One region of the Pseudomonas sp. Marseille-Q8238 genome, then DNA from elsewhere that is predicted to be linked to it. Evidence: predicted binding sites of a transcription regulator. Region 1 holds the regulator's gene; the other holds the start of a gene.

Region 1 (3,411 bases):
CCACCTTTGACCGTGTGGAAACCACGGAAGATCGCGTTGAGCAAATCCATGTCATCCGGGCGGCTTTCCAGCTCGACCAGTTGCTCGGACAGTAACTCAAGAATTTCGCCGGCCTCTACCAGGAAGTCCTGGAGAATCTCCTCATCGGCGTCGAAGCTCATCGATTGCGCTCCAAAGGCTCTGTTAGAGCCCTAAAATCCAAGACTGGACAACAGATCGTCGACATCATCCTGATTGGATGCGACGTCCTCACGCTTATCGGCATGAATCTGCGGACCTTCACCCCTGGAAGGTTCTTTTTGTTGTGCTTGCTCGGTGCGCAATGCGTGATGGTCATGCTCGATGCCGGCAAACCGGTCCACATGACTGGCCATCAACACCAGTTTGAGCAGGTTGCTCTCCACCTCGGTGACCAATTGCGTAACCCGCTTGATCACCTGCCCCGTGAGGTCCTGGTAGTCCTGCGCCAAAAGAATGTCATTCAGATGCGAGGACAGCTTCTGGCTGTCACGTTCGCTATGGGCAAGGAACAGTTCGATGCGCTTGGCCAGTTCGCGGAAGGCATCCGCGCTCAACTCACGGCGCATGAAGCGCCCCCAGTCGGCACTCAATGCCTGCGCCTCACTTCCCAGGTCATTGACCAGGGGAGCGCTTTGCTCCACCAGATCCATCGTGCGATTGGCCGCTTTCTCGGTCATCTGCACGACATAGGACAAGCGCTCGGTAGCATCCGTGATCTGCGAAATTTCGCTGGCGTGCGGCATGCGCGGGTCAATCTGAAAATTGACAATGGCATTGTGCAGCTCGCGGGTGAGCTTACCCACCTCCTGATACAGGCCGCGGTCACGCGTCTGATTCAGCTCGTAGATGACTTGTACAGCCTCACCGAAATTGCCTTTTTCCAGGCTATCCACGAGCTGCCGTGCATGGGTTTTCAGAACCGATTCGAGATCGTCCTGAGAGGATTCATCGTGTGCCATAGCGCCCTCGTGGCGGACATCAGCCATTAACCCGCTCGAAGATTTTTTCGATCTTCTCTTTCAGAACCTGGGCCGTGAACGGCTTGACCACATAGCCATTCACCCCGGCCTGAGCAGCCTCGATGATCTGATCGCGCTTGGCTTCAGCAGTCACCATGAGTACAGGCAAGGTCTTGAGTCGCTCATCGGCGCGCACGGCACGCAACAGGTCGATCCCGGTCATCCCGGGCATGTTCCAGTCGGTTACGAGAAAATCGAAGCTGCCGCTATGCAGCATCGGCAATGCTGTAGTGCCATCGTCAGCCTCGGCGGTATTGGTGAAACCCAAATCGCGCAAGAGGTTCTTGATGATCCGTCGCATCGTCGAAAAGTCGTCAACGATGAGGATTTTCATATTCTTGTCCAAGTCGACCTCCGTACAGTCCTAAACATTACCGGCTCCCGGCAACGTCGCAATCATGAAACCGGTAATTCGTCAGCGTGCGCGCCACTCTCCCAGACGAGCGCGCAAGCGAGCCGCGCACTGACTGTGCAGCTGGCTGACACGCGACTCACTGACGCCCAGGACCTCACCGATTTCCTTGAGATTCAGTTCTTCGTCGTAATACAACGCCAAAACCAGACGTTCACGCTCAGGCAGGTTGGAGATGGCATCGGCCAACGCCGCCTGGAAACGCTCATCTTCCAGTTCGTGCAGAGGTTCTGTCTGGGTGCTACCGGTATCTTCATGCAGTCCGCCGCCATGTTCACCGTCCTGCATGAGGTCGTCGAAACTGAACAAACGGCTGCCCAAAGTGTCGCCAAGAATGCCGTAGTAATCCTCGAGACTCAATTGGAGTTCGGCTGCAACTTCTTGATCTTTAGCATCTCGGCCGGTTCGGGCCTCAATTACCCGGATGGCATCGCTGACCATTCGAGTATTGCGGTGTACCGAACGTGGTGCCCAATCGCCCTTGCGCACCTCATCGAGCATCGCACCACGAATGCGGATACCGGCGTAGGTTTCAAAACTGGCACCCTTGCTGCCATCGTATTTCTTCGAGGCTTCGAGCAGGCCGATCATTCCGGCCTGCGTCAGGTCATCAACCTGAACACTGGCCGGCAGGCGTGCCAGCAGGTGATAGGCGATGCGCTTGACCAGCGGTGCATAGCGCTCGACCAGTTGATGCTGAGAGTCTTGCTCCCGGGCCTTGCTGTACATAAGAAGTCCATTGGCTGCTGTCATACGGCCGAGCCCGCAACCGGTTGCTGCACGAGGCGCTCGACGAAAAACTCCAGATGGCCACGCGGATTGGCCGGCAACGGCCACGTGTCGACTTTCTGGGCTATCGCCTTGAACGCCAGTGCGCACTTCGAGCGCGGGAAGGCTTCGTATACCGCGCGCTGTTTCTGCACGGCCTTGCGGACTGATTCGTCATAGGGCACAGCTCCAACATACTGCAGGGCCACATCGAGAAAACGGTCGGTTACCTTGGTCAGCTTAGCAAACAGGTTGCGGCCTTCCTGAGGGCTGTGGGCCATGTTGGCCAGCACACGGAAACGGCTCATGCCGTAATCCCGGTTGAGCAGTTTGATCAGGGCGTAGGCATCCGTAATCGACGTCGGCTCATCACAGACCACCACGATCACTTCCTGAGCGGCGCGCACGAAGCTGACAACACCATCGCCGATACCCGCTGCGGTATCGACTACCAGGACATCAAGGTTGTCACTGATATCGCTGAACGCCTGGATCAGGCCGGCATGCTGCATGGGCGTCAGTTGCACCATGCTCTGTGTGCCCGAGGCGGCGGGCACGATACGAATGCCGCCGGGGCCCTGAATGAGCACATCCTTGAGATCGCACTCACCGGAAATCACATCCGCCAGGGTGCGCTTGGCGGTCAGGCCGAGCAGTACGTCGACGTTGGCAAGGCCGAGGTCGGCATCCATCAGCATGACCCGTCGACCAAGGTCGGCCAGTGCCAGTGAAAGATTCACCGACACATTGGTCTTGCCGACGCCACCCTTGCCGCCGGTCACTGCGATCACCTGTACGGGATGCCTACTACCCATGGTTTCTATACACCTTGTCTTGCCTGGATTGGGCTGGCCGGAAAATCTCCCGACCCTTCCTCAACACTGGAATACCTTGGACCCTACCACCCACTAGCTCGCATGCCGAGTGGGGTTCTGATAGAGACCGGCGAATACGTCCGCCATGGCTTCCTCGCTCGGATCTTCCGGCGCCTGCAAACTCACTGCCCGGCTAACCAATTGGTGGCTGCGTGGAACCTGCAGGTCATCCGGAATTTTTGGCCCATCAGTGAGATAGGCTACCGGTAGATGCTGGCTGATAGCCAGCCCTAAAACTTCACCCAGACTGGTTGCTTCGTCGAGCTTGCTGATAATGCAGCCGGAAAGGCCGCAACGCTTGTAACTATGATAGGCC
Region 2 (3,411 bases), 2.0 Mb from region 1:
CAAAGGGCGGATTGTAGCGGAAAGACCAGGCGACTGTTCAACGCCCGCTGCGCTGCATGGCGGTGTGTCAGGCTCTGGCGTGATTGCTTGCCGCGCTAGGCTTGGCGTTGAGTGAACGTAACGAGGGCGCGCTCAATACATTGCACGGTTTTACTGAATGCCTGCAGGCGAATATCGCTGATGGGGGCGCCTTGCTGATCGGCGATCACCAGCATCACCACGCGGCCTTTGGTCGCTAGTGAACGTAGCAGCAGGTTTTCACCCGCGAACAGCGTCTTGAGTGTGCCTGGCAGTAGCGCGGAAAACTGCGCGGTGTTGGCGGGTGTCAGGTGCAGTTGCCCTGGTTGGGCGAGCAGGCGGCGTAGAACCTGACTGTGGTTCGGGTCCAATTGCAGTTGTATGGCATGGGCAGGAAGACCGGCTGCCTGCTGGGTGCTGAGGCGCGTGTGGGTGCGGTCGGCGAGCAGCAGCAGGATGCGGGACAGGCCGCTGGCTGCGAGAGCCGAGCGCGCGCAGTCGGTCAGCTGCAGGACATTGGCAAACGGGGAGGGTGTCGCCAGCAGGCGGGCGCACTGTTCCTTCCACAGGCCGGGTTCGGCTTTCGTGGGCGCGCGTACAGACACGCTCAGTCGGCAGGCGTCCCAGGGCCAGACAAGGGCGATAGCGGGGTGCCAGAGCCCGGGTTTGGCGTGCAGGCGGGCGCTCAGCGCTGCCTGCTGATGGATCAACTGTTGTGTTTCCCCCAGCGGTGCCTGCAGGTAGAGGCCTGTCAGGCGCTGCCAGCGGGCCGTGTGTGGGCAGCTCCAGTTATGGTGTGCCGAGATGGCCAGGCCGTTGGCCAGCACCACGCTGTTGGCGGGTAGTGTCAGCCAGCGACGCAGCGTCGGATCGGCATCGAGTTGCTGCTGTTGATGAAGAGGGTGCTCGTTGTCGTGGGCGATGTGCAGGGCCTTGACCAGCAGGCGGCGGTCTTCGACCAGCACGCGATAGCCCTGGACGATCCAGTCCGGCAGGCGCCAGTGGCGTGCCAGTGCCAGGCACAGCTCCAGCAAGGGCACACCGAGCAGCTCTCGCTCCAGGGATGCCGCTGGTTTGCCCTTGCCCAGTACGTGTTGCTCCCAGGTATCGAAAAAGTCCGGGTGGGCATACACGAGGTGCCACAGCGGCGCGAGAAACAGCAGGCTGCCCCAGTGGATTTCCTGCCAGAGGCGCGCCAGGCGTCCGGCAAAGAGGCCGCTGGCCTGTTGCGAGGCATGTCGGCTGATCAGCTGCAGTTGCTGCAGGGCAACGGGTATCTGCTCGTCGGGAATGGCATCCAGTTGGGTGACGAGTGCCTCTGCCTGTTTCAGACCCAGGCGGTTGAGCGCCATTTCCAGGCTCTCGGCCGGCTCGTTGAAACCGCTGTTGCTGCGGTTGGCGGCGCGTAGCAGGGCCAGGGCAATCGTCGGGACATCCTGAATCTGTTCGGCGAGTTCGCGCAATGACCGGCGACTGTCCATCAGGGCGCGGCGTATCTGTTCCCGCTGGCTGACTGCGACCGGCAAACGGACGCCGTCCAGTTCCTTTATCCAGGCATCGAGAGTGTGTGGCACGGGCTTTGTACTGGGCATGGGCGTGTGGCCAAACTGGATTTTCAGCGGAACTGGCTATAGTCTGGCGCAATACTTCCGATAAATAGAAGGGTTGTTTTTATCCACCCCTTCCGACTGGCTGCTCAAGTTCATATCCATGGCAAAAATCATCGGCATCATCGTCGTAATCGCCAGTGTGCTTGGTGGTTATGTGCTATCCCACGGCAAGATTGCCGCCCTGATCCAGCCCTTTGAGGTATTGATCATCGGTGGTGCTGCACTGGGTGCATTCCTGCAGGCAAACCCGGGCAGTGCATTCATGCACACCATGAAGAAGTCACTGAGCATGTTCAGCTCGCGCTTCAATCACACCTTCTACCTCGAGGTTCTCAAACTGCTCTACGAGATTCTCAACAAGAGTCGCCGTGAGGGCATGATGGCCATCGAGGCCGATATCGAAGAGCCTAGTGCCAGCCCGATCTTCAGCAAGTACCCCGGCATTCTCAAGGATGAGCGGATGACGGCATTCGTATGCGATTACCTGCGCATCATGTCGTCCGGCAACATGGCGCCCCATGAGCTGGAAGGTCTGTTCGACATGGAGATCGCCAGCCTCAAGGAGGATCTGGAGCACCCGGCCCATGCGGTGGCCAAGATTGCCGACGGCATGCCCGCGTTCGGTATCGTGGCGGCGGTACTCGGGATCGTGGTGACCATGGCGATGCTCGGCGAGGCTGAGCAGGCGGCTCTGGGGCAGCATGTGGGCGCGGCCCTGGTGGGGACGTTCCTCGGTATTCTCGCTGCCTACGGATTCTTTGGTCCGCTGTCGGCCAGCCTGGAGCATGATGCCAAGGAAGAGCTGAACGTGTACGAAGCCATCAAGGCCTGTCTGGTCGCCTCTGCTTCCGGCATGCCGCCAACTCTGGCGGTGGAGTTTGGGCGCAAGGTGTTGTACCCCGCACACCGACCGAGTTTCAGTGAGCTCGAACAGGCGATGCGCGGTAACTGACGGCGATGGAAAACAACCAGCCGATCATCGTCAAGCGCGTCAAGAAGACGGCTGCAGGCCACCATGGCGGCGCCTGGAAAATTGCTTTCGCCGACTTCGCTACCGCAATGATGGCGTTCTTCCTGGTGCTCTGGCTGATGTCATCGGCGACACCTGAACAGAAGAAGGCCATCTCCGGCTACTTTCAGGACCCCATCGGCTACACCGAAAGCGCCAGCCCTTATGTGATCGATCTGGGGGGTACGCCCACGCCGGCCCCTGATCGCACCCTCAACCCCGAATTGAAAGACGCGCCTTCTGCCCAGGAGTCGGCGGTCGATTCGGTGGATGACATGCAGGACGTCGATGCCAAGCAGGCCGAGCAACTCGCCGAGCAGATCGAGCGCGAGCGCCTGGAAATGTTGTTGCAGGAGCTGCAGACCAAGGTCGACGAGAACCCGCAGCTGCAGAAGTTCAAGGACCAGATTCTCTTCGAGATTACTCAGGATGGCCTGCGTATCCAGATCATGGATGCCGCGAACCGGCCGATGTTCGATCTGGGGAGTGCGCGTCTACAGCCCTATTTCGAGGATATCCTGCTGATCCTCGCGGACACCATCAAGGCGGTGCCGAACAAGATCAGTGTCAGTGGTCACACCGATGCCAAGCCGTTCGCCGGTACGGGCGAGTTCGGCAACTGGGAGCTCTCGGCCAACCGTGCCAATGCGGCGCGCCGCACTCTGGTGGCAGGCGGTTATCCGGATGAGCGTGTGGCGCGTGTCGTTGGTTATGCCTCCTCGGCACTGTTCGACCGCAAGGACCCTCTCAATCCGGTCAACCGCCGCATTGACA

Evidence for each region. Region 1 encodes FliA, which starts transcription of late flagellar genes. Its sites were predicted from a motif close to CTAAAGTTTNNNNNNNNNNNGCCGNTAA; they were not measured.
Region 2: motA (flagellar motor stator protein MotA) is a predicted target of FliA. The motif match lies at 1,647-1,674, and genes of this name have one in related genera.

What each region holds. Positions count from the first base shown of each region.
Region 1 covers NZ_CBCOPI010000001.1:2,349,150-2,352,560, reverse strand. Annotated here, with positions in the region: gene ACWPW0_RS10905 (chemotaxis protein CheA) at 1-161, opposite strand, end outside; gene ACWPW0_RS10900 (protein phosphatase CheZ) at 192-980, opposite strand; gene ACWPW0_RS10895 (chemotaxis response regulator CheY) at 1,000-1,374, opposite strand; gene fliA (RNA polymerase sigma factor FliA) at 1,456-2,205, opposite strand; gene fleN (flagellar synthesis regulator FleN) at 2,202-3,044, opposite strand; gene flhF (flagellar biosynthesis protein FlhF) at 3,129-3,411, opposite strand, start outside.
Region 2 covers NZ_CBCOPI010000001.1:4,305,011-4,308,421, reverse strand. Annotated here, with positions in the region: gene ACWPW0_RS19875 (HDOD domain-containing protein) at 96-1,610, opposite strand; gene motA (flagellar motor stator protein MotA) at 1,729-2,580, shown strand; gene motB (flagellar motor protein MotB) at 2,586-3,411, shown strand, end outside.